DNA from 2 places in the Halomonas sp. DN3 genome. Region 1 is predicted to be linked to the other one. Evidence: predicted binding sites of a transcription regulator. Region 1 holds the regulator's gene; the other holds the start of a gene.
What was found. Region 1 encodes FNR, which switches genes on or off when oxygen is low (the NO sensors DNR and NnrR bind a similar motif). Its sites were predicted from a motif close to TTGATNTANATCAA; they were not measured.
Positions count from the first base shown of each region.

Region 2: petA (ubiquinol-cytochrome c reductase iron-sulfur subunit) is a predicted target of FNR. The motif match lies at 1,975-1,988, and genes of this name have one in related genera.

Region 1 covers NZ_CP099965.1:752,802-768,895, reverse strand. The annotation lists gene NKF27_RS03510 (NADPH-dependent 2,4-dienoyl-CoA reductase) at 1-1,046, opposite strand, end outside; tRNA gene NKF27_RS03505 (tRNA-Asp) at 1,441-1,517, opposite strand; tRNA gene NKF27_RS03500 (tRNA-Val) at 1,521-1,597, opposite strand; tRNA gene NKF27_RS03495 (tRNA-Asp) at 1,661-1,737, opposite strand; tRNA gene NKF27_RS03490 (tRNA-Asp) at 1,767-1,843, opposite strand; tRNA gene NKF27_RS03485 (tRNA-Val) at 1,884-1,959, opposite strand; gene NKF27_RS03480 (alpha/beta family hydrolase) at 2,139-2,849, opposite strand; gene ccoN (cytochrome-c oxidase, cbb3-type subunit I) at 3,015-4,439, shown strand; gene ccoO (cytochrome-c oxidase, cbb3-type subunit II) at 4,463-5,080, shown strand; gene NKF27_RS03465 (CcoQ/FixQ family Cbb3-type cytochrome c oxidase assembly chaperone) at 5,083-5,295, shown strand; gene ccoP (cytochrome-c oxidase, cbb3-type subunit III) at 5,292-6,233, shown strand; gene ccoG (cytochrome c oxidase accessory protein CcoG) at 6,350-7,768, shown strand; gene NKF27_RS03450 (FixH family protein) at 7,768-8,292, shown strand; gene NKF27_RS03445 (heavy metal translocating P-type ATPase) at 8,292-10,766, shown strand; gene ccoS (cbb3-type cytochrome oxidase assembly protein CcoS) at 10,763-10,993, shown strand; gene NKF27_RS03435 (sulfite exporter TauE/SafE family protein) at 10,990-11,676, shown strand; gene fnr (fumarate/nitrate reduction transcriptional regulator Fnr) at 11,831-12,571, shown strand; gene ttcA (tRNA 2-thiocytidine(32) synthetase TtcA) at 12,732-13,691, opposite strand; gene NKF27_RS03420 (hypothetical protein) at 14,077-14,316, opposite strand; gene NKF27_RS03415 (3'-5' exonuclease) at 14,412-15,104, opposite strand; gene NKF27_RS03410 (DUF294 nucleotidyltransferase-like domain-containing protein) at 15,101-16,094, opposite strand, start outside.
Region 2 covers NZ_CP099965.1:1,726,378-1,742,471, reverse strand. The annotation lists gene NKF27_RS07740 (cytochrome bc complex cytochrome b subunit) at 1-1,221, opposite strand, end outside; gene petA (ubiquinol-cytochrome c reductase iron-sulfur subunit) at 1,221-1,820, opposite strand; gene rpsI (30S ribosomal protein S9) at 2,194-2,583, opposite strand; gene rplM (50S ribosomal protein L13) at 2,597-3,025, opposite strand; gene zapE (cell division protein ZapE) at 3,247-4,413, opposite strand; gene NKF27_RS07715 (YhcB family protein) at 4,629-5,072, shown strand; gene NKF27_RS07710 (Nif3-like dinuclear metal center hexameric protein) at 5,154-5,915, opposite strand; gene NKF27_RS07705 (Do family serine endopeptidase) at 6,038-7,291, shown strand; gene hisD (histidinol dehydrogenase) at 7,448-8,761, opposite strand; gene hisG (ATP phosphoribosyltransferase) at 8,828-9,478, opposite strand; gene murA (UDP-N-acetylglucosamine 1-carboxyvinyltransferase) at 9,567-10,829, opposite strand; gene NKF27_RS07685 (BolA family protein) at 10,843-11,097, opposite strand; gene NKF27_RS07680 (lipid asymmetry maintenance protein MlaB) at 11,381-11,716, opposite strand; gene NKF27_RS07675 (phospholipid-binding protein MlaC) at 11,713-12,363, opposite strand; gene mlaD (outer membrane lipid asymmetry maintenance protein MlaD) at 12,398-12,862, opposite strand; gene mlaE (lipid asymmetry maintenance ABC transporter permease subunit MlaE) at 12,880-13,662, opposite strand; gene NKF27_RS07660 (ATP-binding cassette domain-containing protein) at 13,659-14,471, opposite strand; gene NKF27_RS07655 (calcium/sodium antiporter) at 14,721-15,671, shown strand; gene NKF27_RS07650 (KpsF/GutQ family sugar-phosphate isomerase) at 15,702-16,094, shown strand, end outside.

The DNA of each region.
Region 1 (16,094 bases):
TGGAAGGTGTGGTCGAGGCAGGCCTGGTTGCAGGCGATGCAGGTGTTGATCTCGTCTGCTCTGTCGCCGCGAGCCTTGGCCACCCAGGCGGGGTCGGCCAGCAGAGGCCGGGCCATGGAGACCATGTCGGCGTGGCCCTCGGCGAGCACCCGCTCAGCCACCTCGGGCATGTTGATGCGGTTGGTGGTGATCAGCGGAATCGCCACCGCCTGACGCATGCGCCGGGACACCTCGGTAAAGGCCGCCCGCGGCACACTGGTGACGATGGTCGGCACCCTGGCCTCGTGCCAGCCGATGCCGGTGTTGATGACGTCGGCACCGGCGGCTTCCACCGCCTGCCCCAGGGCGATGACCTCGTCATGGGTGCTGCCGTCCTCCACCAGGTCGATCATCGACAGCCGGTAGATCAGCAGAAAACGATCCCCCACCGCCGCGCGTACCCGGCGCAGGATCTCCAGCGCAAAGCGACAGCGATTGTCGAAGTCGCCGCCCCAGCGATCCTGGCGCTGATTGGTGCGCCGACAGATGAACTGATTGATCAGGTAGCCCTCGGAGCCCATGATCTCGACGCCATCGTAGCCGGCCTGCTGGGCCAGGCGCGCGCAGCGCACGTAGTCGTCGATCTGCCGCTCCACATCCTCGTCAGTAAGCTCACGCGGCACGAAGGGATTGATCGGCGCCTGGATCGCCGACGGCGCCACCAGCTCCGGCGAGTAGGCGTAGCGCCCAGCGTGCAGGATCTGCATGCAGATGCGTCCGCCCTCGGCGTGCACCGCCTCGACGACCTGACGGTGTCCCTCGAGCTGGTCCTCGCTGGTCAACTGCGAGGCCCCCTGGAAGACGGCGCCTTCGGCGTTGGGGGCGATGCCGCCGGTCACAATCAGCGCCACTCCCTCGCGGGCGCGCTCGGCGTAGAAGGCGGCCAGACGCTCGAAGCCGCGCGGTGCTTCTTCCAGGTTGGTATGCATGGAGCCCATCAGCACACGATTGGGCAGGCTCAGATGGCCCAGGCGCAAGGGAGTGAAGAGCTGGGGATAGGCGGTCACGGGGCGGTCCTTCGCAGCACAGGCTGCGCGTTGTTGTTGGCGGTGTCGGATGGCGCGCTCACACAATTGGCGCCACTCATCGACCAATTTCAAACAACTGTATGATAGCAGTCCACCCTCTGCCACCCCCCTCGATGAAAATGCGCGCAAAACGCATCGTCGGGCAAAGGTTTCTTTCTGGCCAGCTCCGGGGATAGCTCTTGAAAGAGCTCCTGAAACAGCTCCTGGAATCGTCCTCCTGGAACAGCTCTCTGGATAGCCCTCCAGTCAACCCTCGTCCACCACCGCTGACCTGACGCACACGAAAAAGGCCCCGCTGCGTAGCAGCGGGGCCTTCCGAAATAAGCGCCGGTAACAGGACCGGACTTTTCCAGCGAACTGGATCGAGTGAAACTGGCGGACCGGACGGGACTCGAACCCGCGACCTCCGGCGTGACAGGCCGGCATTCTAACCAACTGAACTACCGGTCCGCGTGGTGGGTGATACCGGATTCGAACCAGTGACCCCCAGCATGTGAGGCTGGTGCTCTAACCAACTGAGCTAATCACCCACGTTATTTCACACGGTGCGATGTCTCGAGTTTCCTGAAGACGTCGTCTTTGGCTTGTCATCGTGGCGGACCGGACGGGACTCGAACCCGCGACCTCCGGCGTGACAGGCCGGCATTCTAACCAACTGAACTACCGGTCCGCAATGATGACCAATTCGAGAAGAGACGCTGGCGGACCGGACGGGACTCGAACCCGCGACCTCCGGCGTGACAGGCCGGCATTCTAACCAACTGAACTACCGGTCCAGCGCTCTCTACTCTACGTGTCCATCCATCATTTTCATGATGGTGGGTGGTACAGGGTTCGAACCTGTGACCCCCAGCTTGTAAGGCTGGTGCTCTCCCAGCTGAGCTAACCACCCCTGGTCACGTGGCGCTGCATTCTACAGAACATCCGAGGGATGTCAACGCGCTCCACGCATCTTTCTCGTTTTTTTTGTCCCGACTTTTGCCCGTGCATTCATCGACTTGGGCCGAAAGCCAGGCGGCGCAAGGGCTGGCGCCACAGCGCCGTGATATCCACCCTTGTAGAAAGAAGCGCTCACGACTTGCTCATGGCGTCCGCGGTAGCGCGCGCCGCCTTAGCCATCAGGTCCTGACGCGACAGTCCACTCAAGCGCCGCGGCGACCAGTCGTGGTCGCCATCCTCGAGCCATTCAAGACACGCATGCGCCGGCAACTCATAGCCCGCCACCTCGTCGCGAGTACCGAAAGGGTCCCGGGTACCCTGCAGTACCACCAGAGGGCAAGCCAGCGACGGCCAGTGATCCAGCCGCAGGCGCTCGGGCTTGCCCACGGGATGAAAGGGGTAGCCAGCCAGCACCAGCCCCGGTGCACCGTCCTCGGCGGCCAGCAGACTGGCCACCCGCCCGCCCATGGACTTGCCGCCGAGCCACAGCGCCCCCGGCACCAACTGCGACAAAACGTCACGCCAGAGGCGCATTTCCTCCACCAGCCGAGCCACCCTGGGCGGCGGCCGCCGACGCCCCGCCGCACGCATCTCGCGCAGGTAGGCAAACTCGAATGACAGCGTCTGTACGCCGGCCCTGGCCAGCGCCGCGCGCCATTCAAGCAAAAAGGGTGAATCGTGTCCGGCACCGGCCCCATGCGCCAGCAACAACACGTCTCGGCAAGGTGGTCCCTCCAGGATCACCGGCGCCAGGTCGGGCACTTGCCACTCGCCACGGTGCCCGGCGGCGAGTGCCTGACTGAATTCCTGAGTAAAAGCGTCGGGTAAAACGAGTTGTGACACGGCCAAGTTTCCAAAGTTCACTGCCACCAGAGGCTAAGTTCTTCTCACTGCCAGGCTGGGCTAGAATTCTGAGTGGTTGTTGATCTGCATCATTCTGAGGCAATTGCCGGGCAGGCACTATGGCCGGGGGATCGTCCCCTTTACGCGATCGATGGGAAACTGATCATGAGCACAGCATTTGAACATCCGACCTACAACTACAAGGTGGTCCGGCAGTTCGCGATCATGACGGTGGTGTGGGGCATCGTGGGCATGACCCTCGGTGTGATTCTCGCCGCCCAACTGGTCTGGCCGGAACTCAACCTTGGCTTGCCCTGGACAAGCTTCGGTCGGCTTCGCCCGCTGCATACCAATGCGGTCATCTTCGCCTTCGGCGGCTCCGCCCTGTTCGCGACGTCCTACTACGTCGTCCAGCGCACCTGCCAGGTGAGGCTGATCAGCGACAAGCTGGCCGCCTTTACCTTCTGGGGCTACCAGGCGGTCATCCTGTGCGCGGTCGTCACCCTGCCGCTGGGCCTCACCGAGGTCAAGGAATACGCCGAGCTGGAATGGCCCATCGACATTCTGCTCGCGGTGGTGTGGGTGACCTACGCAGCCGTCTTCCTAGGCACCATCAAGGTCCGCAAGACCTCCCACATCTACGTGGCCAACTGGTTCTTCGCCGCCTTCATCCTGACCGTTGCCGTACTGCACATCGTCAACAGCGCGGCCCTTCCGGTCACCGCCACCTACTCCATCTCCATCTACTCCGGCGCCATCGACGCCATGGTGCAGTGGTGGTACGGCCACAACGCGGTAGGCTTCTTCCTGACCGCCGGCTTCCTCGGCATGATGTATTACTTTGTGCCCAAGCAAGCCGAGCGCCCGGTCTACTCCTACCGCCTGTCCATCGTCCACTTCTGGGCGCTGATCATGGTCTACATGTGGGCCGGTCCCCACCACCTGCACTACACCGCCCTGCCGAACTGGGCGCAGTCGCTGGGCATGGTGATGTCGATCATTCTGCTGGCGCCCTCCTGGGGCGGCATGATCAACGGCATGATGACGCTCTCCGGGGCCTGGCATAAGCTGCGAACCGACCCGACCCTGCGCTTTCTCGTCGTCGCGTTGTCGTTCTACGGCATGTCGACCTTCGAAGGCCCGATGATGGCGGTGAAGACCGTCAACGCCCTGTCCCACTACACCGACTGGACCATCGGTCACGTCCACGCCGGCGCCCTCGGCTGGGTCGCGATGATCACCATCGGCTCGATGTACCACCTGATTCCACGCCTGTTCGGTCACACCGAGATGTACTCCGTCAAGCTGGTGGCGGTGCACTTCTGGCTGGCCACCATCGGCACCGTGCTGTACATCGCCGCGATGTGGGTCAACGGCATCCTGCAGGGCCTGATGTGGCGCGCCATCAACGAAGACGGCACCTTGATGTACACCTTCGTCGAGACCGTCGAGGCTAGCGGCCCCGGCTACATCGTGCGCCTGATCGGTGGCCTTTTCTGGGTGACCGGCATGCTGATCATGGCCGTCAACGTGGCCATGACCGTCAAGGGTTCCGCCAAGCGCGGCGCGCCCCTGCCCCAGACCGCCTGAGTCAACGAAGGACCGAGACTGACATGAAACACGAGATCATAGAAAAGAACGTCGGTTTGATGGCGGTGCTGGTGCTGGTGGTGATCAGCTTCGGTGGCCTGGCCGAGATCGTACCGCTGTTCTTCCAGAAGCAGACCACGGAGCCGGTCGAGGGCCTCGAGCCACTGTCCGCACTGGAACTGGAAGGCCGGGACATCTATCGCCGCGAAGGCTGCGTCGGCTGTCATTCGCAGATGATTCGCCCCTTCCGTGCCGAGACCGAGCGCTATGGCCACTACAGTGTGGCCGGTGAATCCGTCTACGAGCACAACTTCCTGTGGGGGTCCAAGCGCACCGGCCCGGACCTGGCCCGCGTCGGCGGTCGCTACAGTGACGACTGGCATCGTGCCCACCTCTACAACCCGCGGGACGTGGTGCCCGAATCGGTGATGCCGGCCTACCCCTGGCTGTTCGAGAACACCCTGGACGGCGAGGACACCCCGGCCAAGATGCGCACCCTTCAGAAACTGGGCGTGCCCTACACCGACGAGCAGATCGCCAACGCCACCAGCGAGGTCCGCGGTGAGCGTGAAATCACCGCCCTGGTCGCCTACCTGCAGCAGCTTGGCACGGTGTTGCCCAGCTCGGCGAAGAGCCCGTAACCATGGATATCGGAACCTTTCGCGGCATCTTGACCGGCATCCTGCTGATCGCCTTCCTGGGCCTGGTGGCCTGGGCCTACTCGAGCCGCCGCAAGCGCGAGTTCGATCAGGCGGCGCAGCTGCCGTTCGCCGACGACGACGAACAACCGAATCGTGACCGCACGGCCGAGCGACAGGCCGATTCCCGAGAGGACAGGGGAGAGAAGAACACATGAATACGCTTTGGGGTGATGCCCTCTCAGGCTTCTGGAGTGCCTGGATCATCGTCATCACGCTCGGCACCATCGGCTTTGCGTTCTGGCTTCTGTGGGCCAACCGCAAGACCGACAAGCGCCCTGACGCCGACGGCACTGTCGAGACCACCGGCCACACCGCCGACGGTATCGACGAATACGACAACCCGCTGCCTCGCTGGTGGTTTCAGCTCTACGTTGCCACGGTGATCTTTTCCCTGGGCTATCTGGTGCTGTATCCGGGCCTCGGCAACTTCGCCGGTGTGCTGGGCTGGAGCCAGGAAGGTCAGTGGGAGGAAGAGGTCGCCCAGGCCGAAGAGCGCTTTGCGCCGATCTTCGAGAAGTACCAGCAGGTACCCATCCCGGAACTCGCCCAGGACGGTGACGCCATGCAGGTGGCCGAGCGCATCTTCCTCAACAACTGCGCCATCTGCCACGGTTCCAACGCCAAGGGCGGCTACGGCTTCCCCAATCTGACCGACGACGACTGGCTCTACGGCGGCGAGCCCGAGCACATCGTCACCACCATCAACAATGGACGCAATGGCCTGATGCCGTCATGGCAGCAGCTCGGCGCGGACAATATCGAGAACCTGACCCAGCATGTGCTGTCGCTGTCCGGCCAGGCCGAGGACGCCGAACGTGCCGAAAAAGGCGGCGCCGTCTTCACCTCGGTATGTGCCGCCTGCCATATGCCTGACGGTACCGGCAACCAGGCGCTGGGCGCGCCCAATCTGACCGACGACAGCTGGCTGTACCAGGCACCGGGCCAGAGCCTGGCCGACTCCGTGCGTCAGACGCTGCGCAACGGCCGCAATGGCCATATGCCGGCGCAGGCCGCCTACATCGGCGAGGAGCGGGTCCACCTGGTCGCCGCCTATGTCTATGGTCTGAGCCAGAATCAAGACCAGAGTCAGTAGTGACCCCAGCGGGATCGCTCCCGCGGCGAGTGCGGCGCTTGGCCGCACTCGCCACCCACCTACCCGTCAATCGCTAGACTGGGGCTTCGGCCCCATCGACGCGATGTGAGTCTGCCATGAGCGACAAGATCCCTGCCCACGACGTCACCGACCCTGCGGTGTCGCACCATTCCCCCGACAGCCAGAGCATGTACGAGAGCCGCCGGCACATCTACGTACGCGAGATCAAAGGCGTGTTCCAGCGTGTCCGTCGGGTCGCCAACTGGGCGCTGATGCTCGGTTTTCTGCTGCTGCCCTGGATTCCCTGGGGTGATCGACCGGCGGTCTGGTTTGATCTGCCGGGGCGCGAATTTCATATCTTCGCCGCCACCTTCTACCCTCAGGAATTCGTGCTGCTGTCCTGGCTTTTGATCATCTGCGCCTTCGGCCTGTTCTTCATCACCGTCTTTGCCGGCCGTGTCTGGTGCGGTTACACCTGCCCCCAGAGCGTCTGGACCTTCCTGTTCATCTGGGTCGAGCACCGCATCGAGGGGCCGCGCAATCGTCGCATCAAGCTCGACAAGCGCTCCTGGGACGCCGACAAGGCCTGGCGCAAGAGCGCCAAGCACGCCATCTGGCTGATCATCTCGGCGGCCACCGGCATCACCTTCGTCGGCTACTTCACCCCGATCGGTGGCCTGGTGCTGGATCTTGCCACCCTCTCGGCCAGCGGCTGGTCCTATTTCTGGGTCGGCTTCTTTATCGTCTTCACCTACCTGAACGCCGGCTGGCTGCGCGAGCAGGTCTGCCTGTACATGTGCCCCTACGCCCGCTTCCAGTCGGTGATGTTCGATCGCGACACCCTGATCGTGTCCTACGACTACCACCGCGGGGAGCCTCGCGGCCCGCGCAAGCGCAACGCCGACCCGGCAGAGCAGGGCCTTGGCCACTGCATCGACTGCGACCTCTGTGTTCAGGTCTGTCCGACCGGCATCGATATCCGCGACGGTCTGCAGTACCAGTGCATCACCTGCGCCGCCTGCATAGACGCCTGCGACAGCGTCATGGACAAGATGGGCTACCCCCGTGGCCTGGTACGTTACACCACCGAGCACGCCCTCGACGGCAACAAGACCCACCTGTTGAGGCCTCGACTGATCGGCTATCTGGTCGCCCTGGTGGTGATGATCGGCCTGTTCGTCTGGACCATCGCCGACCGCACACCGCTGGATGTGGATGTGGAGCGCGATCGCGCTCGGCTCTATCAGACACTGACCGATGGACGCATCGCCAACTCCTACGCCATGACCGTGCGTAACCTCGACAACCGCCCTCATCGCTACGTGATCGAGGTAGCCGGCATCGAAGGTCTCGAGAGCGACACCACCGCCATCGAGGTTCCCGCCAACCAGTCCCGCCAACTGGTGATGACCTTGAGCGTGAATCCTGATCAGATGGAACAACGCAGTGCCGATATCAGCGTTCGCGTCCTCGCCGAGGACGATCCGTCCGTGGCCATCGAACGTGAAAGCCGCTTTATAGGAGTTACCCCCTGATGTCCCTGTCCGATCCCCAGGTGCCGCCCTGGTACAAGCAGTTCTGGCCCTGGTTCCTGATCGCCCTGCTGCTGTCGTCGGTCACCTTCAGCATGGTCTACCTGGCCTTCTCGATCCGCTACTTCGACGGTTCGGTGCCGGACGATTACTACAAGGAAGGTCTGGCCATCAACGTCCAGCTCGAAAAGCAGCAACGTGCCGAGGCGCTGGGGCTGGCGGCCGAGCTGCGCATCGACGCCACCACCGGCGACGTGGTGGTAACGCTCGATGGCGACGAACGCCCAGAGCGGCTGGATCTGGCGCTGAAGTTCCCCACCGATGGCGCCCGCGACCGGGCACTGGTGCTGACCCACACCCGTGAAGGCCACTACGTCGGCACCCTCGAACGCAATCTGCGCTATCGCTGGTACCTTCAGCTGCAGCCCCACGCAGAAGGCGCGTCAGGACAGCAGCCTGAATGGCGCCTGACCGGCGAGGCAGAGTTCCCGCGGGAGACCTCCGTGCGCCTGACACCGGGACTCTGATGGCGGCCTCGTGCTACCACTGTGGCGCCCCGGTGGAGGCCGGGGCGCCCTGGTCGATCACCCTGGATGGCCAGCGCCATCCGCTGTGCTGCCCGGGCTGCGAGGCGGTGGCCCAGGCCATCGTCGGCGGCGGCCTGGACAGCTACTATCGCTTTCGCACCGCCCTGCCGGAGCGCCCATCGCCGATACCCGCCGACGAGGCCCGCTATCAGGTATTCGACGATCCGGGCCTGCAGGATCGTTTCGTGCGTCAGGATGGCGACACCAAGGTAGCGACCCTGGCGGTGGATGGCATCACCTGCGCCGCCTGCGCCTGGCTGATCGAGCACCGCCTGAATGCCCTCGACGGCCTGAAGAGCTGTGCTGTCAATCTTTCCCAGCACCGCCTTCAGGTGCGCTGGGATCCTGAACGTCTGTCGCTGTCGCGCCTGCTGGCCGAGATGGCCGCCATCGGCTATCCCTCCCAGCCCTACGAGCCGGACCAGGCCCAGCAGCGGCTCAAGCAACAGTCGCGCCAGATGATAAGACGCCTGATCGTGGCGGCCGTCGGCATGATGCAGGTGCTGATGTTTTCCATCCCGCACTACGTCGACGGCGGTGATCTCAGCACCGAGTTCGAGCGCCTGTTTGCCTGGCTATCGCTGGCGCTGACCACTCCGGTGGTACTGTACTCGGCCCAACCCTTCTTCGTCGGCGCCCTGCGTGATCTGCGAACCCGCGTGCTGGGCATGGATGTGCCGGTGGCCCTGGCCATCGGTGGGGCCTTTATCGCCAGCACCTGGTCGGTCGTGAGCGACTCCGGTGACCGCTACTTCGACTCGGTCAGCATGTTCACCTTCTTCCTGCTGTTCGGACGCTACCTGGAGTCTCGCGCCCGTACTCACTACGGCCGTAGCGGCAATGCCCTGGCCAGCGCCCTGCCGAGCGCTGCGGTGCGCCTCGACGAGCATGGCGATGAACGCGTCATCCCCGCCAGTCGGCTGGTCCCGGGTGACCGGGTTCGGGTCAGCCCCGGCGCCCAGATTCCCGCGGACGGCAACCTGACCTCGGGTCTTGCCCAGATCGACGAGTCGCTGCTGACCGGCGAATCGCTGCCCCTCCTGCGTCGCCAGGGAGATGCCGTGCACGCAGGTACCCTGTGCATGGACAGCCCGATCGAAGTGATGGTCACCCGCGTCGGCGACGACACCCGCGCCGCCGGCATTCTCGATCTCACCGACCGTGCCTTCACCCATCGTCCACGTATCGCCCGCCTGGCCGAGCAGGTGGCCCATCGCTTCGTGTTGAACCTGCTGGTCATCACCGCCCTGGTGGCGCTGGTCTGGAGCCTGATCGACCCGAGCCGCAGCCTGTGGATCACCCTGTCGGTACTGGTGGTGACCTGCCCCTGCGCCCTGGCGCTGGCGACCCCCACCGCCCTGACCGTGGCCCACGGCCGGCTGAGACGTGCCGGGGTACTGGTGACCCGAGCCGATGCGCTGGAGACCCTGGCCGGCCTCGATCGCGTCGTCTTCGACAAGACCGGCACCCTGACCCGGGGGCGCATGCAACTCGCCGAACACCGGCCGCTGAGCGACGACGAAGGAAGCGCCAACAATGGCGAGATGGACCCTGCCACCAAGCGCCGGCATCTGGCCCTGGCGGCGGCACTGGAAACCGGCTCGGAGCACCCCATCGCCCGCGCCTTCGCTGCCTGGCGCGACGCCAGCTGCCAGGCCAGCGAACTGCGCAATCACCCGGGCCAGGGCGTGGATGGCGTGATCGACGGCCGGCGCTGGCGACTGGGCCAGCCGCATTTTGCCTGCCTGGGCCAACCCGTTCCTGAGCTCCCTGGCGCAGGGCTTTGGTTGCTGCTGGCCTGCGAAGGCAAGCCCCAGGCCTGGTTCAAGCTCGACGATCAGCCCCGTGACGACGCCGCCGAGACCCTCGCCGCCCTCGCCCAGCGAGGGCTTGCCATCGAGATCCTGTCGGGCGACCGCGCCGTCAACGTTGGCCAGCTTGCCCACACGCTGGGCGTCGATCAGTGGCGTGGCGAGGCCACCCCCGAGGACAAGCTCGGGCACTTGAAGGCGCGGCAGGCAAAGGGCGAAAAGGTGGCCATGGTCGGTGATGGCATCAATGACGTGCCGGTACTGGCCGGCGCCGACCTTGCCATCGCCATGGCCGGGGCCAGCGACCTCACCCGCACCCGCGCCGATCTGGTATTGCTGGGCGAACCGCTCACGGGTATCGTCGAAGCCATCGAGGTGGCCCGCCAGACCCGTCGCATCATTCGCCAGAATCTGTCCTGGTCGGTGCTCTACAATGTCGTGGCGCTGCCCGCAGCGGCGCTGGGCTTCGTGCCCCCTTGGCTTGCCGCCATCGGCATGTCACTCAGCTCGTTACTGGTCATCGGCAATGCCCTGCGTCTGCGGCGCGGACGCACCAGGCCGACCGCGACACCTTCACCCGTCACCGCAAGCCCCGGCCCATGAGCATCCTTTACCTGTTGATACCCTTGTCGTTGATCCTGCTGGGCCTGGCGGTCTGGGCCTTCTTCTGGGCGGTGCGCAACGACCAGTTCGAGGACCTCGAAGGCCCCGCCTATCGCATCCTGTTCGAAGATGAAGACGACACTCGCAGTGCCGATGACGGCGCTTCCTCGTCCGAAACGCCTGCGCAGACATCCGATCGTGATCCATCATCCAGAGGGCCTGAGTGAATCCTACCGGCCTCGAGCTGCCTCCCATGATGGCGGCCTTCGTGTTTGGTCTGCTTGGTGGTGCACACTGTATTGGCATGTGCGGCGGCATCATGAGCGCTCTGACCTTTGCCATCCCCCCCAGCATGCGTCAACCTTGGCGGGTGGGCTCTCTGGTGCTCGGCTACAATGTAGGTCGTATCACCAGCTACTGTGTGGCGGGCGCTCTGGTTGCCACCCTGGGTTCGGTGATCGGCCTTTCGCCGACCCTGCGTGGCCTGATGCAGATCGTCGCCAGCCTGATGTTGATCCTGATGGCGCTTTACATTGCCGATCTATGGAAAGGCCTGCGTCACGTCGAGGCACTGGGGCGTCACCTCTGGAGGTACCTGGAACCCGCAGGCAGACGCCTGTTGCCGGTGGTGCGTCTGCCCCAGGCGGTGGCGCTGGGCGCCATCTGGGGCTGGCTGCCCTGTGGCCTGGTGTACTCGATGCTGGCCTGGAGCCTGGCACGGGCCGAACCCCTCGAGGGCGCACTGCTGATGGCGAGCTTCGGTCTTGGCACGCTTCCGGCGCTGGTGGTGACGGGCCTCGCCGCCAGACAAATGCAGGCCCTGCTGGCGCATCGGGCAACACGCCTCGCCGCCGCTGGCATGATCATCGCCTTTGCCGTCTGGCAACTTTGGACTGGGCTGCATCAATGACGCATCCTACCTCTAAGTTATTAATCCTAAAGAGGTAGACGCCACTTTTAGCTGATCTGAGGGTGTAGAATAGTGCCATCAACGTGCTGTACGGGCGACGTCTGTTCTCCCCATGGCCCAGTCAATATCGATCCCAGATACACAGGAGCTGCGAATGAGTCCTACGGCCCAAGATCGGCGGCGTCCCATGCTGCATGAGACTCGCTGTGAGTCCTGCAGCCTGAGTTCCTTGTGCCTTCCGCTGTCGCTGGAGACCGCCGACCTCGAGCGCTTCGATTCCATCATCCGTCGTCACCCGCCGATCAAGAAAGGCACACGATTGGTCGAGCAAGGAGATCGCTTCACCAGCGTCTTCGCGGTCCGGTCGGGGAGTCTCAAGCAGATCACCACCGAAGGCAGCGGCGAAGCTCAGTTGACCAACTTCTTCCTGCCCAGTGAACTGGTTGGGCTGGATGGCATCGACGACGGCCGCTATCCCGGCAGCGTGGTGGCGCTGGAGACCACCACGGTGTGCGAGATTCCCTTCGACCGCCTCGATGCGCTGACCCAGACCCTGCCGGAGCTGCGTGCCCAGCTGTTTCGCACCCTGAGCAAGGAGCTGCGAGAGGACCGCCGGATGATGCAGCTGCTGTCACGCAAGACCGCTGATCAGCGCCTGGCCTGCTTCTTCCTCGGCCTGTCGGATCGCTTCCGCCGCCGCGGCTATTCACCGTTCAGCTTCCGCCTGTCCATGTCCCGCGCCGACATCGGCAATCACCTGGGGCTGGCGGTGGAAACGGTCAGCCGTATCCTCGGGCGTTTCCAGCAGCAGGATCTGGTGGCGGTATCGGGACGTGAGGTCAATATCCTCGACCTGACCGCGCTGTCGACCCTGGCCGACACCGAAGTTACCTGAGCGGATCTGGCAGCAGCGTGCCGGGCCTGGCCGGCAGGGCCCTGTATCCAGGATCTGGAAAGCAGAGCGTAATAGATGGCGTGTGACAAAAAAGAGGCCGCATCCGGAGATGCGGCCTCTTTTGCTGTCATGGCGTCCTGCACATTCGCTGCTGGCGAGATCAGTCGGCATCCACCACGTCGATGCGCCGGGCCTGGCGTTCGGCCTGCACGGCCTCCAGCCCCTCGAAGTCAAACAGTTGCCGATCCGCCAGCTGCGACGGCGCCACATTGGTCACCGCCTTGAACATGCTCTCGAGGCGCCCGGGATGCTTGACCTCCCACTCGGCCAGCATCTCCTTGACCACCTGGCGCTGCAGGTTGGGCTGGGAACCACACAGGTTGCACGGGATGATCGGGAACTCCATCGCCTCGCTGTAGGCCTGGATATCGGCCTCGCGGCAGTACGCCAGCGGGCGGATGACGATGTTCTTGCCGTCGTCGGAGAGCAGCTTGGGTGGCATCGCCTTGAGGCTGCCACCGAAGAACATGTTCAGAAACAGCGTCTCGAGAATGTCCTCGCGGTGGTGGCCCAGGGCGATCTTGGTCGCCCCGATCTCCTCGGCGAAGCCATAGAGAGAGCCGCGCCGCAGGCGTGAGCAGAGCGCGCAGGTGGTCTTGCCCTCCGGCGTCTTCTCCTTCACCACCGAATAGGTGTCGCGCTCGAGGATGTGGTAGTCCACGCCGATGCTGTCCAGATAGTTCGGCAGCACATGCTCCGGAAAGCCCGGCTGCTTCTGATCCAGATTCACCGCCACCAGCGAGAAGTTGACCGGCGCGTTGCGCTGAAGGCTGCGCAGGATCTCGAGCATGGTGTAGCTGTCCTTGCCACCAGACAGACACACCATGATCTTGTCGCCTTCCTGGATCATGCCGTAGTCGATGATGGCGTTACCGGCCTGGCGGCGCAGGCGCTTCTGCAGCTTGTTGAACTCACGCCGTGCCTTGGCCTGAACGTGAGCTTCCGTCTGGTCGCCATCCGCAGCAGGGTCGGCCGGGCTGTCGCCGGCATCGATCGAGAGATGGTCATCCTCGGGGGTACGGGGATCGAACAGGGTGGCGGAGGCGGACTGTGGCGACATGGGAGCGGGACATCACGGCTGAAAATGAAAGAGGCGCCAGTCTACCATCCGGACGCTTTAGTGGCGAAGAGGTCAGCGACCGCTTACCCCGGCGAGGACAATAAGGGGGGGGCTTTTCGTCGGCGGCACATCGGAAACCGCCAAGGACGGCACCGCCGTAGTGGCGCCCTTGCGCGTCGTGGCCTGGTCTGGCCTGGTCTGGTCTGGCAAGTCGAAGAACGCAAGTGCCTGTCAGCCGGGACCTAGGCGCTGTCCGAAAAGTCGACGAGCGAAGGTTAGACAAGGCAAAAATCGGTGAGAAAGCGCAGTTTACGGGGTGTAAATGAGCATGTTGATCCGATTTTTAACGCCGTATTACCGAGCGCAGGCACTTTTCAGACAAGCCCTAGACGACGTTCAGCGCCAGCAGATAGCGCACCACCACGCCCAGCAACAGCAGCAGGATGCCGGCACGTTGCCAGCCAAACTCGCGCACGGTCAGGGTCAGGCGCTTCTCCCAGAACTTGACCATGCCCCACAGGTCCCGGGTACGGCGATAGTACTGGAGGTAGGCCACCAGCACCGAGACCAGGCCCAGCGCCAGCAGCGTGGGCTCGAGAAGGGTCAACATGGCGTGCAGACTCATGACAGGATCTCCTTGCAGGTGAATGGTTGCCGGTGCGGGCGGCACCGGGTCAGCGCGGATGACGGCAACGGGTCAGCGCGGATGACGGCACCGGGTCAGCGCGATGGCGCCGTGAGTGCCCCGCTTTCCAGGCGCAGATGCATCAGCGCCGTGGTGACGGCGTCGCCCAGGGCCGTATGGCGTCCCATGATCGGGACTCCAAGTCGCTCTGCCAATTGTTCAAAGGTCGGCTGCACCTCGATTTCCGGGTGACTTCGGCGCAGCCGCTTGCGGTACTGCTGGGCCACGTCGATGGTGGCGTTGGGCAGCGAGAAGCCAAACTCCGCCTTCAGGTAGCGATCCAGCATGGCCAGGTCGAAGTCGATACACCAGCCGACCAATGGGCGATTGCCGATAAATTCCAGCAGCGTCGTCAAGGCCTCGCGCACCTCGAGGCCGCCTTCCAGGTCGACCCCACGCAGGCGATGGATACAGATGGAGTCACCACTCAGACTGGCAGGACGCGCGAGCCGCAGGTCCAGCGACTCGCTGGTCAAGACGCGATCGTCACGAATGCGCACCGCAGCGATGGACACCAGCTCCGCATGACGGGTATCCAGGCCGGTGGTTTCGCAGTCCAGGGACACCAGCTCGTCGCCGGTATAGGGATTGAACAGCCAGGCGAAATCGCCATCGGCCTGCCGACGCCTGTCGGCCACACGCCTGATCGCTCTCAGCATCGGGTACTCTCCCAAGCGAAACCATTGACGCCAAGGCAGCTTGCCCTGGGGGGCTGCCTCGACACTCATGCATACTCCAGGTGATAGCGGTGGGACAGGCTGGCCTTGAACTCCTTGACCAGGTGCAGCGCCTCGCGCAGCAAGTCCCGCTCCAGCGAATTGAGCGACTGCACCACCACCCTGTCCGGGGCGTCCGTGGCCCGGGCATCGTCGCGCCGGTAGGCCAGCTGCGCCCGAAGCCGAAGCTCACAGAACAGCGACAACGCCTCGCCGAGATCCTCCGCCACCACTCGCTCGATGCGCCCGAGTGACGCCAGCGCCGCCAGCCGGTCGTGGGTCGAGGTCTCGCGCAGCCCGCACTCCAGCGCCATGGTGCGAACACCGTGGACGATGGGAAAGATGCCACCCTTCTTGATGTCGACGCCGTGCTCGGGCTTCTTCAGCGTTCCAAACAGGGTCAAGGGCGTCGAGAACCGCAACACTCCCCTCGCCAGATGGGTCAGCAACAGTTCATTGCCCCGTGTTTCTTCGATCAGCACGTCGTGGAGTCGGTCCACCAGGGCAAAGTCACCGGCCACCCCCGAGGCGTCGGCAAGCACCGCCAGACGCATCAGGCTTTCTCCGTCGGGTTCGCTGACCCAGCGACGGATGCGCGCGCGCCATTGCGCAAGGGTGCCGACCCACTGGGGGTTGGAGACCATGATGTTGCCCGGGCAGCGCGGATAGCCCAGATCGTCGAGCACGCTGGTGAACCGCGCGGTATCTGCGCTGAGCTCGTCCCACTGCTGGTCATCGGCCAGGATCAGCGCATTGTCCTGGTCGGTCTTCAGGATCTGCTCGCCGCGCCCTTCGCTGCCGAGCACCAGCAGACAGGCGCGCTCGCGCTGAGGGGCCGGCATCGAGAAGTGCCAGGCCTTGCTGATGATGCGCCCATTGAGCGCCGACAGCATGCCCATGGCGAAGCGCATGCGTACCCCTTGGGCCATCAGCGCCTCGACCAGCTCCGGCGCACGCTGACTTGCTTCGCTGAGCGAGGCCAGGGTCGTCGCCTGCTCGACC
Region 2 (16,094 bases), 970 kb from region 1:
CAGCCGCGTATAGATGGGCATCAACACGAAGAAGGCGAAGTAGATCACGGTGCAGACCTGGGCCAGCAGCGTCCTGGCGCCGGTCGGCGGCAGCACCCCGAGCACCCCGAGGATGACAAAGCTGATCGCGAACAGCACCAGCATGACCTTGGAGATCCAGCCCTTGTAGCGCATGGAGCGCACCGGAGAACGATCGAGCCAGGGCAGCACGAACAGCACCGCGATGGCCGCCCCCATGAAGATGACCCCGAGGAACTTGGCGTCCAGACCGAACAGCGAGAAGGTGATGGCGCGCAGGATCGCGTAGAAGGGCGTGAAGTACCACACCGGGGCGATATGGTCCGGCGTCTTCAGCGGGTTGGCCGGCTCGAAGTTGGGCTTCTCGAGGAAGTATCCGCCGCCTTCGGGGAAGTAGAAGATCACCGCGCAGAACACGAACAGGAACACCGCCACCCCGACGATATCCTTCACCGTGTAGTAGGGATGGAAGGGAATGCCGTCCAGCGGCTTGCCGGTCTCGTCCTTCTTGGCCTTGATATCGATGCCGTCGGGATTGTTGGACCCCACCTCGTGCAGGGCGATGATATGCAACACCACCAGCGCCAGGATCACGATGGGCAGCGCCACCACGTGCAGAGCAAAGAAGCGGTTCAGCGTGATTCCGGAGATCAGGTAGTCACCACGCACCCACTGGGCCAGGTCGGGACCGATGCCGGGGATGGCGGAAAACAGCGAGATGATGACCTGGGCGCCCCAGTAGGACATCTGCCCCCAGGGCAGCAGGTAACCCATGAAGGCCTCGGCCATCAGCGCCAGGTAGATCGCCATGCCGAAGATCCACACCAGCTCACGCGGGGCCTTGTAGGAACCGTAGAGCAGTCCGCGGAACATGTGCAGGTAGACCACCAGGAAGAACGCCGAGGCGCCGGTGGAGTGCATGTAGCGGATCAGCCAGCCGTACTCGACATCACGCATGATGTACTCGACGGAGGCGAAGGCACCCTCCGCGCTGGGGTTGAAGCTCATGGTCAGCCAGACACCGGTGAGGATCTGATTGACCAGCACCAGCAGCGCCAGGGAGCCGAAGAAGTACCAGAAGTTGAAGTTCTTGGGCGCGTAGTACTCGGACAGATGCTCCTGCCACATCTGGGTGGCGGGGAAGCGATCATCGACCCAGCGCATGAAACCGCGTTCGGCCTTGGCCTTGTTGGGATTCGCCATTATGCGCCCTCCCCGTCTTCGCCGACCACGATGACCGACTCGTTGACAAAGTAGTAGGGTGGAACTTCCAGGTTCACCGGAGCGGGCACATTGCGAAACACCCTGCCCGCCAGGTCGAAGCGCGAACCATGGCACGGGCAGAAGAAGCCACCGGGCCAGTCATCGACACCGACGCCTTCGGCGTTGGGCTCGGGCTTGAACAGCGGTGAACAGCCCAGATGCGTACAGATGCCGACCAGCACACCGATCTCGGGCCGAATGGAGCGCAGCGAACCGCCGGCATAGTCCGGCTGCATCGGCTTGGCGGAATCCGGGTCTGCCAGCACCTCGTCGGTCAACGCCTCGGTACGTTCGATCATCTCCGGCGTGCGATTGATGACCCATACAGGACGGCCCCGCCACTCGACGGTCATTCGCTGCCCGGGTTCGAGCTTCGAAATATCCGCCTGAACGGGCGCACCCGCCGCCCGAGCCCTGGCACTAGGCTGCCAGGAAGCCACAAAGGGTACCGCTACCCCGACGGCGCCGACTGCTCCAACTACGGAGGTCGCCCCTACGAGGAAACGGCGTCGCCCTTTGTTCACGCCGTTGTCTGCCATGATCTGGTTTCTCCCATCAGACTTTATCCGTTGTTGTTTTCACGGCCCCTTGAATGTCCGTGACCACGGATACAAGTGGATTGTATGTTAGGAAATCCCCCCCACCGGCACAAGAAGCCGGCTGACCCAGACCCCCTGCGCAAGCCCCAGACAATTGACGTGGAACAACTTTATACCACTGTGCCTGTTCGCCTTGAGGGACAGGGCGGCTCAAAAGGCATAGACGATGACAGATTAACGAGGGAAACAGGCGCCGCCAGGCGACCCGATGATCCCCACCATCAGAGCACTACAGCACACAATTTTTCGAACCCCGGACACGACAACGCCCGGGCCAATGGCCCGGGCGTTGTTGATCGGCAAGCGTGGGTGATTAACGCTTGGAGAACTGCGGGCGACGACGCGCCTTGCGCAGACCGACCTTCTTACGCTCGACTTCACGTGCGTCACGAGTGACGTAGCCGGCAGCACGCAGCGGCTGACGGAAGTCCTCGTTGTACTGCATCAGGGCACGGGTGATACCGTGACGAATGGCGCCGGCCTGGGCGCTGCCGCCGCCACCCTTGACGGTGACATAGACGTCGAACTGGCCGAGGGTCTCGGTCAGTTCCAGCGGCTGGCGAACCACCATGCGGCCAGTCACGCGACCGAAGTATTCGTTCAGGTCACGGCTGTTGACGGTGATCTTGCCGGTGCCCGGCTTGAGGAAGACGCGCGCGGTTGAGGTCTTGCGGCGCCCGGTACCGTAATACTGCTGTGTCATGGCGAAGATCCCCTCAGATGTTCAGTTCTTGCGGCTGCTGGGCAGCGTGCGGATGTTCGGAACCGGCGTAGACCTTGAGCTTGGCGTGCATGGCACGGCCCAGCGGACCCTTCGGCAGCATGCCCTTGACGGCACCTTCGATGACACGCTCGGGAGCGTGGTCGATCAGCTGGCTGAAGGTCATGGAACGCAGGCCACCCGGGTAACCGGTGTGACGATGGTACATCTTGTCGCTGGCCTTGTTGCCGGTGACCTTAACCTTCTCGGCATTGATCACGACGATGTAGTCGCCGGTATCAACGTGAGGAGTGTATTCCGGCTTGTGCTTGCCACGCAGGCGGCGAGCAATTTCGGTAGCCAGACGACCGAGCGTCTTGTCCGCGGCATCGACGACATACCAGTCGCGCTGGACGGACTGCGGCTTAGCACTGAACGTCTTCATGGATGAAATCACCAATTCGATGTGTTGGATCCCTTTCGTCGTGTTCTGGACACCCGACAGGTGTTCAGCGAGACCACGCCGCGAAGAGATCATCCCTATTTTTCTTGGTTGCGCGGCACCCGGAAATCCGGACGATGCCGCCACAACGGTCGAGCGAGCGCGCATTCTACATGAGCGAAAGCGTGCCGTCACCCCCTCGGACACACGCAATCACCGTCGGTTCAAGGCTTGTGGGGCAGCGCCAGGTACTCCCGGGACTGCATCTCCTGAAGCCTGGACAGAGTGCGCTCGAACTCGAACTCCAGCTTGCCACCCTGGTACAGCGCCTCTGCCGGCGCTTCGGCGGACATCAACAGCTTGACGCCACGGTCGTAGAACTCGTCGACCATGTTGATGAAGCGCCTGGCCTGATCATCGGTGGCGGCGTCCATGCGCCGCACACAGGACACCAGGACCGTGTGGAACTCGCGAGCCAGCTCGATGTAGTCGTTCTGACTGCGCGGCCCGTCGCACAGCTCGAGAAAGTCGAACCAGACCACGTCCTCGTGCAGTCGACGCGCCTTGAGGATGCGATGGTTGATCTCCACCGGCACCTGCTCTTCCCCCGCCTGACCGGCGATCTCGCGAAAACTGCGCTCGAGCTCCTGATCCGCCGCCTCGTCCAGCGGCGAATGGAAGATCTCGGCGCGCTCCAGCGCCCGCAGTCGATAGTCGACGCCGGAATCGACGTTGACCACCTCACAGTGGCGCTTGAGCAGATCGATGGCCGGCAGAAAGCGAGAGCGCTGCAGGCCATCCTTGTACAGATCGTCCGGCACGATGTTGGAGGTGGCGACCAGCACCACACCGCGCTCGAACAACGCCTCGAGCAGATTGGCCAGAATCATGGCATCGGTGATGTCCTTGACGAAGAATTCGTCAAAACAGATCACCCTCGCCTCCTCGGCAAACTTGCCGGCGATCAGCCGGAGCGGGTTCTTCTCGCCCTTGCAGTGATCCAGCTCGTTGTGGACACGCTGCATGAAGCGATGGAAATGGGTGCGCATCTTCTGGGGAAACGGCAGCGCTTCGTAGAAGGTGTCGACCAGGTAGGTCTTGCCACGACCGACGCCGCCCCAGAAATAGAGCCCGGAGATGGCTGGCAGCGCCGGCTCCTGCTCTTCCTCCTTGCGCCCGAACAGGCCCTTCACCTTCGACGCCCAGCCGTCACGCGCCGCCGCCGGCGCCTTGGCCCTGGGCGCTGCCACCAGCTCGTCATACAGTCGCTGCAGATGCGCCACGGCATTGGCCTGGGCGGCATCCTCCGTGAAATCATCACGTTGGAGGTCGCGCCGGTAGCGTTCCAGCGGAGTTTCTGGCCGACCACTGCTCGACGGGGAAGAGCTCATGTAGCGTCCTGACTGTCAACAAGTTCGGAGCCGCATTATACGCAGACCACACAGGAATGGCAGGTCCCAGGCCGCGACCGGCAACAGCGCATCACGCCAGCACGACAAGGGAGGCCCCAGGCCATTGACCCTTTATGAGCCAACGCCTCTATAATGGGCCGTCGGCCAGGCCGGCGGCGGCCGCGGGTCGTCCGAAAGAGCTCAGGGAGAACTACGTGGAACCAAGCAACTTCAACATGATCCTGGCGGCGGCTTGCCTGGTGGCCGGAATTGGACTCGGCGCACTGGGCTACCACCTGCTCAACGGCGGCGCACGCAGTGCCCAAAGGCTGCGCCTCAAGCTGACCGAACGGGAACGCCAGCTGACCGAGTGGAAAGACGGTGTCGACGACCACCTGCAACAGATGGACGACCTGGCCCGGCAGGTCTGCGATGACGCCCTCACCCTGCAGCGCCAACTTCACGAGTCGGCGCGCCAGCTTGGCAGCAAGGCCATCGGCGGCGAGGTGACACCGCCCAGCGAACCCGGCGAGACCAGCGATGATATCGCCATTCCGCGGGACTACGCCGACGGCAACCGCGGCACCCTGTCAGAGGACTTCGGTCTGCGCCAGGCCAATGACGACCAGAACGCAGAACCGCGCCCGCCACGTTACTGACCACCCCGCCATGACAGAGCCCGCACACTGGTGCGGGCTCTGGCGTTGGCAGCGACACAAGCGGTCGATGGCGCTTGCTGCTCAGGCAGGGTTGTCGATGTCGACGAAGCGGTGCTCGACACCAAAGCGCTGCGCCAGCCATTCCCCCAACGCCTGGACGCCGTAGCGCTCGGTGGCGTGATGACCCGCCGCCAGATAGTGGATCCCCATCTCCCGCGCCAGGTGGGTGGTTCGCTCGGAGATCTCGCCGGAGACGAACACCTCGGCACCGGCCTCGGCCGCCGGGATGATCATGTCCTGGGCGCCGCCGGTACACCAGGCGACGCGACTCACCGCCTCGGTACCAGGCGCCTCGATCACCAACGGCTCGCGTGCCAGCGACGCTCCTACCTGGGCAGCCAGCTCGGCAACGCCCATTGGCCTTTCCAGCCGACCGTGCCACAGAAGCCCTTCGCCCATGGGCGCGTCCAGCGTTCCCTCCACCGTCCACCCCAGGCGCTGCGCCAGGGTCGCATTGTTGCCAAGCTCGGGATGGGCGTCCAATGGCAGGTGGTAGGCCAGCAGGTTGATGTCGTTGGCCAGCAAGGTCGCCAGCCGCCGGCGCTTCATGCCGGTAACCGCCACCGGCTCGTTCTTCCAGAAGTAGCCGTGGTGCACCAGCACCAGATCGGCCTGCCAGCGCACCGCCTCGTCAAGCAGCGCCTGACAGGCGGTGACGCCGGAGAGCACACGGGTGACCGTGCGTGCGCCCTCCACCTGCAGCCCGTTCTCGGTGTAGTCCTTGAAGCGCCGGGCCTCCAGCAGCTGCTCGCAGGCCGATACCAGTTCGTCGCGGTCTATCATGAGATCTCCTGAAATAGCTCCAAACAAGCATCAGGTTGGCGATGCTACAATGGCGCACATTGTACGCACCGCCCCGCCGGCCCGCGACCGCCTCACTGCCAAGCGCCAAGGATCATCGCCGCATGCGACGCACCCTCTCGACCTATATCTGGCCGGTCCTCATCGGCATTCTGCTCGCCATCGTGCTGATCAATGCCTTCCCCGAACGGCTCGGCAGACTACCGTCACCGAGCGGTGACAGCCTGACGGTAGTTCCCGCCACGCCACCAGCGACACCCACCGAGCAGCAGGCACCGCAACGCCCTGCCCCGGAGGTCAAGGAAGCTGCGCCGCTGGACCGCCGTGGCGGCCCCGTGAGCTACGCCGAGGCGGTGGAGAAGGCCGCGCCCGCGGTGGTCAACGTCTACTCCTCGCGGGTCGTGGAACGGGAAACCCACCCGCTGATGTCAGACCCCTTCTTCCGCCAGTTCTTCGGCAACAATGACGTGCCGTCGCGCCAACGCATGCTTTCGAGCCTTGGCTCCGGCGTCATCGTCAGCGAGGACGGCTACGTGCTGACCAACCACCACGTCATCAGCGGCGCTGACCAGGTCCAGGTGGCGCTGCGCGACGGCCGCGAGACCCTGGCCCGGGTCATCGGCACCGATCCCGAAAGCGACCTGGCGGTACTCAAGATCGATCTCGGCGACCTGCCGGTGATCGAGCTGACCGACTCGCGCAAGGTCGCGGTGGGCGACGTTTCGCTGGCCATCGGCAACCCCTTCGGGGTCGGCCAGACGGTGACCATGGGCATCATCAGCGCCACCGGTCGCAGCCATCTGGGACTCAACGCCTATGAGGACTTCATCCAGACCGATGCGGCGATCAACCCGGGCAACTCCGGCGGCGCCCTGATCAACCCCGACGGCGCCCTGGTCGGCATCAACACCGCCATCTTCTCCCGCTCGGGGGGCTCCCAGGGTATCGGTTTCGCGATCCCGGCCAACCTGGCCCGCAGCATCCTCGACGAGCTGGTCACCCACGGCCGGGTCATCCGCGGCTGGCTCGGCATCGAGGCCCAGGAGCTGAACCAGGAACTGGCCGCTTCCTTCGGCCTGCAGGCGCCAGCCGGGGTAATCATCGCCGGCGTGGTGTCCCAGGGACCTGCCGACCGGGCGGGACTGAAACCCGGAGACGTGCTGCTGGAGGTCGACGGTCGCGCGGTGATCGATCCGCGTCGCACCATGAGTGACATCGCTGCGGTGGCTCCCGGCACCACCCTGACCGTCAGCGTCGCCCGCGACGGCAAGCCGATCGAGGTGGAACTGGAAGTCGGCGAGCGCCCCACGCCCCAATCCCAGTCGCAGCAGACCGGCAGCAGCCAGTCAGCCCCCTGAGACGCACTCCGAGGTGGGTAACGCAGAAGCAGTGTCCAGGCGTGCCCCACCGTCCAGACATGAAAAGGCCCGGAATTGCTCCGGGCCTTTTCATGTCTGGATGCCTGTCTGGGGCCGGGGGCGCTCGGTCACAACGACCTCCGGCCCTGCGTCGCTTCAATCCTTGATGCGGTACTCCGCCGAACGCGCGTGGGCGGTCAGCGATTCACCACGAGCCAGCACCGAGGCGGTCTTGCCCAGGGTAGACGCCCCCTGTGGCGAGCAGTGAATGATCGAAGAGCGCTTCTGGAAGTCATAGACGCCAAGCGGTGACGAGAAGCGCGCCGTACCCGAGGTCGGCAGCACGTGGTTGGGACCAGCGCAGTAGTCGCCCAGCGCCTCTGCGGTATGCCGTCCCATGAAGATGGCTCCGGCGTGGCGTACCTGCTCCGCCAGTCGCTCCGGGTGCTCCACCGACAACTCCAGGTGCTCCGGCGCGATGCGATTGATCAACTCCAGCGCCTCGCCCTCGTCACGACAGGCGATCAGCGCACCGCGCGTACGCAGCGAGGCCCCGGCGATGGCTTCGCGCTCGAGCGTCGGCAGCAGCCGTTCCATGGACGCTTCCACCGCCGCCAGATGCTCCACGTCCCAGCTGACCAGGATCGCCTGGGCGTCTTCGTCATGCTCTGCCTGGGAGAACAGGTCCATGGCCAGCCAGTCAGGATCGGTCTGGCCGTCGGACACTACCAGGATCTCGGAGGGCCCGGCGATCATGTCGATCCCCACCTGACCAAAGACCGCGCGCTTGGCGGTGGCCACATAAATGTTGCCCGGCCCGACGATCTTGTCGACCCTGGGCACGCTTTCGGTGCCATAGGCCAGCGCCGCCACGGCCTGGGCACCGCCCAGGGTAAACACCTTGTCCACCCCGGCCAGATGCGCCGCCGCCAGCACCAGATCGTTGACCACGCCGTCGGGCGTGGGCACCACCATGATGATCTCCCGCACTCCCGCCACGTGGGCCGGCACAGCGTTCATCAGCACCGATGAGGGATAGGCGGCCTTGCCGCCGGGCACATAGATACCGGCGCGATCCAGCGGCGTCACCTTCTGCCCCAGCACGGTGCCGTCATCTTCGGTGTACTGCCAGGAAGTGGGCTTCTGGCGTTCGTGGTAGACGCGGATACGCTCGGCGGCGGTGGCCAGCGCCTGACGCTGGTCGTCGGGCAGAGCGGCGTAGGCGGCCTCGAGACGATCGGCCCCCAGGGTCAGATCCGCCATGCTCGAGGCCTCGAGGCGATCGAGGCGACAGGTCAGCGCCACCAGGGCGGCGTCGCCCTCCCGACGCACCTGGCTGATGATCTCGGAGACCGCCTGCTGGACACCATGGTCCGACACGCCTTCCCACGCCAGCAGGTCGGTGAGACGGGACTCGAAATCCGCGTCCCGGGTCGAGAGTCGGGCCACCAGGGGCGTGTCTTGGCTCATGTCGGAAATCTCCGCTTCTGTCTTGGCCATACGTTGAGAACCCTCGGGTTCCGTTGGCTGGTGCGCTCAGCTTGCCGCCTGCCGCCGCGCCTCGACGGCGTCGCTCAAGCGGCGCAGCAGCGGCTTGATCTGATCATGCTTGATGGTCATCGAGGCCTGATTGACCACCAACCGGGTGCTGATATGGGCCATCAGTTCCCGTGGCTCCATACCGTTGGCACGCAGCGTATTGCCGGTATCGACGATATCGACGATCTCGTCGGCCAGGTTCATCAGCGGCGCCAGCTCCATCGCACCGTACAGCTTGATGACCTCGGCCTGGATGCCCTGCTCGGCGTAATAGCGCCGCGCCACATTGACGAACTTGGTCGCCACCCGACGCCGGGCACGGGCGGGCTCGGCACCCTGAATACCAGCCGTCATCAGCTTGCAACGCGCGATATTGAGGTCCAGCGGCTCATAGAGTCCCTCGGCACCGTGCTCCAGCAGCACATCCTTGCCGGCGACCCCCAGGTCCGCCGCCCCCAGCTGCACATAGGTCGGCACATCGGTGGCACGAATCACCACCAGCTTGACGTCTGGCAGATTGGTGTCGAACAACAGCTTGCGACTCTTGCCCAGGTCCTCGGCGGGCCGGATGCCGGCATCCGCCAGCAGTGGCAGCGTCTCGTCGAGAATGCGCCCCTTGGAGAGCGCCACTATCAATTGCTTGCTCATGGTCTCGCCCGGTTGTCGGGTTGGAAGTCAATGTGGCGTGTTTCCCCGCGCCGGCCCGGGCAGTCCGAGCCGGCTGGGCGGAGAAAGCTCAGCCCGGGACGCGCTTGATCCGAGCACCCAGCAGGTGCAGCTTTTCCTCGATGCATTCGTAACCGCGATCGATGTGGTAGATACGGTCGACCAGGGTCTCGCCCTTGGCCATCATCGCCGCGATCACCAGTGAGGCCGAAGCGCGCAGATCGGTGGCCATCACCGGTGCGCCGGACAGATGCTCGACGCCTTCGATGACGGCAGTGTTGCCTTCCAGGGCGATGTTGGCGCCCATGCGGTTCAACTCCTGCACGTGCATGAAACGATTCTCGAAAATCGTCTCGACCACTCGCGAGGAGCCCTCGGCCACCGCATTCATGGCCACGAACTGGGCCTGCATGTCGGTGGGAAAGGCCGGATACGGAGCGGTCCTGATATTGACCGCCTTGGGCCTGCGCCCTTCCATGTCCAGCTCGATCCAGTCCTCACCGGTGGTAATCCTGGCCCCCGCCTCCTCGAGCTTGGCCAGCACCGCCTCGAGAATGTCGGCACGGGTACGACGCACCCGAACGCGGCCACGGCTGAGCGCCGCTGCCACCAGGAAGGTGCCGGTCTCGATACGGTCCGGCATGACGTCGTGGCGAGCCCCGTGGAGCCGCTCCACCCCTTCGATGGTGATGGTGTCGGTACCGTGACCACGGATATCGGCACCCATCTTGATCAGGCACTCGGCCAGATCCACGATTTCGGGTTCCTTGGCGGCGTTCTCGAGCACCGTGGTGCCGTCGGCCAGGGTCGCGGCCATCAGCAGGTTCTCGGTACCGGTCACGGTCACGGTATCGAAGAAGATGGTCGCCCCCTTGAGGCGGCCCGGCGTGGTAGCACGGATGTAGCCACCCTCGACCCGGATATCGGCACCCATGGCCTCGAGGCCACGAATATGCAGGTCCACCGGACGCGAGCCGATGGCGCACCCGCCCGGCAGCGACACGTCGGCCTTGCCGAAGTGGGCGAGCAGCGGCCCCAACACCAGGATCGAGGCGCGCATCTTCTTGACCAGCTCATAGGGCGCGTGGCAATCGCTGACCTGGGCTCCGTTGAGCTGAATGCACATCTTTTCGCCCATCACCGCCTGCACGCCCATGTGGCCGAGCAGTTCCAGGGTGGTGGTGATGTCCTGCAGATGGGGAAGATTGCCGATGGTGACCGGCTCTTCGGACAGCAGGGTGGCGCACAGGATGGGCAGCGCTGCATTCTTGGCGCCACTGGCCCAGACGTCGCCCTCGGCGGGTCCGTTGCCGGTAATGATCAATTTGTCCATGAAGGCGGTACCATCAGGCTCCGGTGTTTTCGGCGGCAGCCTGCCACTGTGCGGGGGTATAGGTCTTGATGCTGACCGCATGAAGGGCGCCGGAGGCGATTTCCTCGGACAGCGCACCATAGATGACCTGCTGACGCTTGACCGGTGACAGCTCGGCGAAGCGTTCGCCCACCGCAATCACCTGAAAGTTGCAGCCTTCACCCTGGATATGAAATTCACAGCCGTCGACACGGCTCTCGAGCAGCGCTTTGACGTCGCTGGGTTGCATGCACCTGCTCCTTGACCAGACCAATGACGGGAGACGCCCACGGCCTCGCCGTGACGTCCCGAAAAAACTCAAAGGGCATATGGTAAAGAAAAGCGGCGCGCTTGGCGATGACGCAGCGAGGTTTCCACCTATACATCCGTCACAAAAAAGACACCCCCGGCCACCTTGCGGTGGTCGGGGGTGCCGGAAGGGCTAGCGGCGAGGGCGAGCAGCCCGGATCAAGGCGCTGGATTCAGACGTCGAACCAGGCGCATGACGGACACCAGCAGCCAGACAACCGCCGCTAGGCGGTAACGGTGCTGGAAGGCAACAGATCATCCAGACCGGCCAGCTCGGTCAACTGCCTGAGCTGCGCCGACAGCTTGATGCTGTTGAGCGACAGCCCGATCCGGCGAATGGTACGCGCCCACTCGAGCATCATGGTCAGCGCCGCGCTGGAGACATGCTCCACCTCGCTCAGGTCGAGGCACACCGAGGTGCCCGATGCCCGACTCTGGAGCCACTCACGACCTGCCTCGGCCATGTCCGCGGCCCCGTCGAAGTCGACCTTGCCACACACCCGGAGTGTACTTCCGTCCTCGAGCAGGCGGGCCGACGCCACTTCCATCAACACGCTCACGCACCGCGCTCCAGTTCGTCGACGCCGACATCCGGCGACCAGTTGTTGATCACGGCGTCGTAGTCACGGTTGTGGTCACGCATGGCCTGATCGAACTGGTTGCGGAAGGTCAGACCGAGATTGATGCCGTTAACGATGACATTGACCACCCGCCACTGGCCGTTGGACTTGCGCAGGGTGTAGTTGACCGGGTAGATGGTGCCATCGGTGGCCACCACTTCCATCTCGACGCTGTCCTGATCGTCATAGCGTGAGGCGGACTGGTTATCGAGCACGCGAACTTCCTTGTACTCGAAGGTCACCAGGCCCTTGGCATAGGTGTCGAGCAGGGTCTGCTTGAACACCTCGACGAAGCGCGAACGCTGCTCCGGCGTGGCATTGTTGAAGTAGCGGCCCATCACACTGGCGCCGATGTAGCGAAAGTCGGCGACCCCACGCAGACTCTCGTCAACCATCTGCTTGAGCTCGTCGGGACGGTCCATGAAGTAGGCCTCTCGGCCGCCGATCATCCCCATCAGATCATTGACGCTGTCGCGAATCAGCTGTTCGGGGGATTGCTGGGCCATGGCCGGCAGACTGGCCAGCACCATCATCAGCGCCATCAACCAGCGGCGCAGGTGAACCATTGCGGGCAAAGAACGGGTCATGGGTTGCCTCCTTGTATCTCCGGAAACTGCCGGATCAGTCTTTCGTCAGATTGGACACGAACTGCTGGATCAGTTCCTCGAGCACCAGCGCGGACTGGGTATCACGAATCGCCTCACCCTCGGCGATCATCTCCGGTGATCCCCCGACCGACAGCCCGATGTACTGCTCACCAAGCAGGCCCGAGGTAAGGATCGCCGCGGTGCTGTCGTCCGGCAGCTTGCCGGCCAGGGAGCTGTCCAGCGACATCACTACCACGGCATCGTAGAACTCGGTATCTAGCTCGATGCTCTCTACCCGTCCCACGGTCACCCCGGCCATCGTCACTCGTGCCCGCGGCTTGAGCCCACCGATATTCGCGAAGTTGGCCCGGAGCTCGTAGGTGTCGTCGGCACGTTGCAGGTCCAGGCCGCTGACCTTGAGCCCCAGGAATACCAGCCCCAGGATACCGGCCAGCATGAACAGGCCCACACCAAACTCCATCGTCTTGCTGCGCTTCATGGACAGTCTCCGCAGAATCAGGAAAGCCCGCCGAACATCACGGCGGTAAGAACGAAATCCAAGCCCAGCACGGCCAGGGAGGAATACACCACGGTACGGGTGGTGGCCCGCGAAATACCTTCCGAGGTCGGCACCAGATCATACCCCTGGAACACGGCAATCCAGGTGACCACTATGGCGAACACGATGCTCTTGACCACGCCGTTGCCGATATCGGTAAAGAAGCCGACGCTGGCCTGCATGTTGCCCCAGTACGAGCCTTCGAACACCCCGAGCCACTCGACCCCGACCAGGTAGCCGCCGTACACGCCGACCACGCTGAAGCCGATGGTCAACAGCGGCAGCGAGACGAACCCCGCCCACAGGCGTGGCGCCACGATACGACGCAGCGGATCGACGCCGATCATCTCCATGCTGGTCAGCTGCTCGGTGGCCTTCATCAGGCCAATCTCGGCGGTCAATGCCGAGCCCGCGCGCCCGGCGAACAACAGCGCCGCCACCACCGGCGCCAGTTCACGCAACAGGGCCAACGACACCATCTGGCCGAGCGCGTCCTCGGCACCGAACCCGACCAGGATGGTGTAACCCTGAAGCGCCAGCACCATGCCGATGAACAGCCCCGACACCAGCACGATGGCCAACGACAGCACACCGACCGCATAGACCTGGGCCACCCACAGGCTGAACCCTTCTGCCGAGGGGCGCCCCAGCATGGACTGGCCGAGAAAGATGCTGGCCCGGCCGACGGCCTCCAGCAGGTCGCAGCCGCGCCGTCCCATATGGGTGATTCGTTCGATCATGGACGGCTCCCCTGGCCCAGAATGTCATCGTGAAAATCGTTGGCCGGGTAGTGAAACGGCACAGGGCCATCCGGCTCACCATGCACGAACTGACTGACTCGGGCGTCCTGTTCCACGTCCAGCGACGCCGGCGTGCCGTGGGCCATGACCCGCCCGTCGGCGACCACGTAGACGTAGTCGGCGATGGACAGGGTCTCCTTGATATCATGGGAGACCACCACCGCCGTCAAGCCCAGCGCCTGATTCAGCCGTCGAATCAACTGGACCAGCACACCCATGGAGATCGGATCCTGGCCGACGAAGGGCTCATCGTAGAGAATCAATTCAGGATCCAGCGCCACCGCCCGCGCCAGCGCCACACGCCGTGTCATGCCGCCGGACAGCTCTGCTGGCATCAAGTCTCTGGCCCCACGCAGCCCCACCGCCTCGAGCTTCATCAGCACCACGTCACGCACCATGCTTTCCGGCAGATCGGTGTGGACCCGCAGCGGAAAGGCCACGTTCTCGTAGACACTGAGATCGGAAAACAGCGCGCCACTCTGGAACAGCATGCCCATGCGCCGACGCATCTGGAACAGATCCTTGCGCGACAGGCGATGGACGTCCTGACCATCGATCAGGACGCGCCCGCCACTGGGGTTGAGCTGCCCCCCGATCAGTTTCAGCAGGGTGGTCTTCCCGGTGCCACTTGGCCCCATGATGGCCGTGATCTTGCCGCGGGGTATGGAGAGATCCACGCCGCGAAAGATATCCCTGTCGCCGCGCGTGAAATGCAGATTCTCCACCTCCACCAAGGAGGAAGCCGTCATCGCAGTCCCTATAGAGTCAGTATCACCGTGAACCGGCGGTTCAGACCGGACGCCCGCCCCGAATCCTCGGATTCGACGCCTGGCCAGACCTGAGCCCGAACCTTGAGAATAGAGCGCCTTGAGCCGCGCTCGGTTTTCGAACATCGTATCTTAACTCAAATGCAGCATGCCAGTGCCCCGGTTGCGCGCTTGCGCGCAGGTTTATCTAAGGGTTCAATGGGCGCCCTTTCTGCAACCAAGTCGTTCTCCATGCTGTTACCGTCTGTCGTCGTCGCCCTGGGCCTGGTGGGCCTGCTCTGGAGCGCGGATCGCTTTGTCGGCGCCGCCGCCGCCACCGCCTACCGCGCCGGCATGAGCATCATGCTGGTCGGCATGACCATCGTCTCCATCGGCACCTCTGCCCCGGAAATCGTGGTCTCGGTGATGGCCTCGCTGGATGGCGCCCCCGACCTGGCCACCGGCAATGCGCTGGGCTCCAATATCGCCAACATCGCGCTGGTACTGGGCGTGACTGCACTGGTGGTGCCGATCCCGGTGCGCTTCACCATCGTGCGCCGCGAGCTGCCACTGCTGTTGGGCGCCACCGGCCTCGCCGGCTACGCCCTGGCCGATGGCAGCCTCGATCGCCTCGACGCGGCCCTGCTGATCGCGCTGCTGGTATTCAGTCTGTGGTGGCTGTTTCGCGCCGACGAGGCCGAACAGGAGATGGCCGACGACATTCCCGGCATGGCACTGGGCAAGGCCATCGGCTGGCTGGTGCTGACCCTGGCGGTGATGATCGTAAGCTCCCGCGCCCTGGTCTGGGGCGCCACTGAGCTGGCACGCACCTTTGGCGTAAGCGAGCTGGTGATCGGTCTGACCGTCGTCGCCATCGGCACCAGCCTGCCGGAACTCGCCGCCTGCGTGGCCAGCGCGCTGAAGCGCCACCACGATCTGGCCATCGGCAACGTCATCGGCTCCAACCTGTTCAATATGCTGGCGGTACTGCCGGTACCGGCACTGCTGGCGCCGGGAGCCACCGATCCCGCAGCCGCCGGCCGCGACTTTCCGGTAATGCTTGGCCTGACGCTGCTGCTGGCGGCGCTGCTGCTGTGGCAACGCCGAGGGCGCCTGGGGCGCTGGATCGGCGCGCTGCTGGCCTGCACCTATGCGCTTTATCTGACCTGGCTCGCCCTTTCGGTCGCGGCAGGCCCCTTGTGACAACGGCAGTAAACGGCAACAATCATGGCCATGAGCAAACACCCCTCCTCGGCGCAGACGCCGACCCTGAGCGTCCGCGATATCGCACGACGCACCCTGGAGCTGGAACGTGACGCCATCGACGCCCTGATCGGGCGTCTCGACGGCGACTTCGACCGTGCCTGCCAACTGCTGCTGGCCTGCCGCGGCCGGGTGGTCGTCACCGGCATGGGCAAGTCGGGACATGTCGGCGGCAAGATCGCCGCCACCCTGGCCAGCACCGGCACGCCGGCCTTCTTTGTCCATCCCGGCGAAGCCAGTCATGGTGACCTGGGCATGATCACGCCCGGCGACGTCGTCCTGGCACTGTCCAACTCCGGCGAAACCGCCGAGGTCACTGCCCTGCTGCCGCTGCTCAAGCGCATGGGCATTCCACTGATCAGC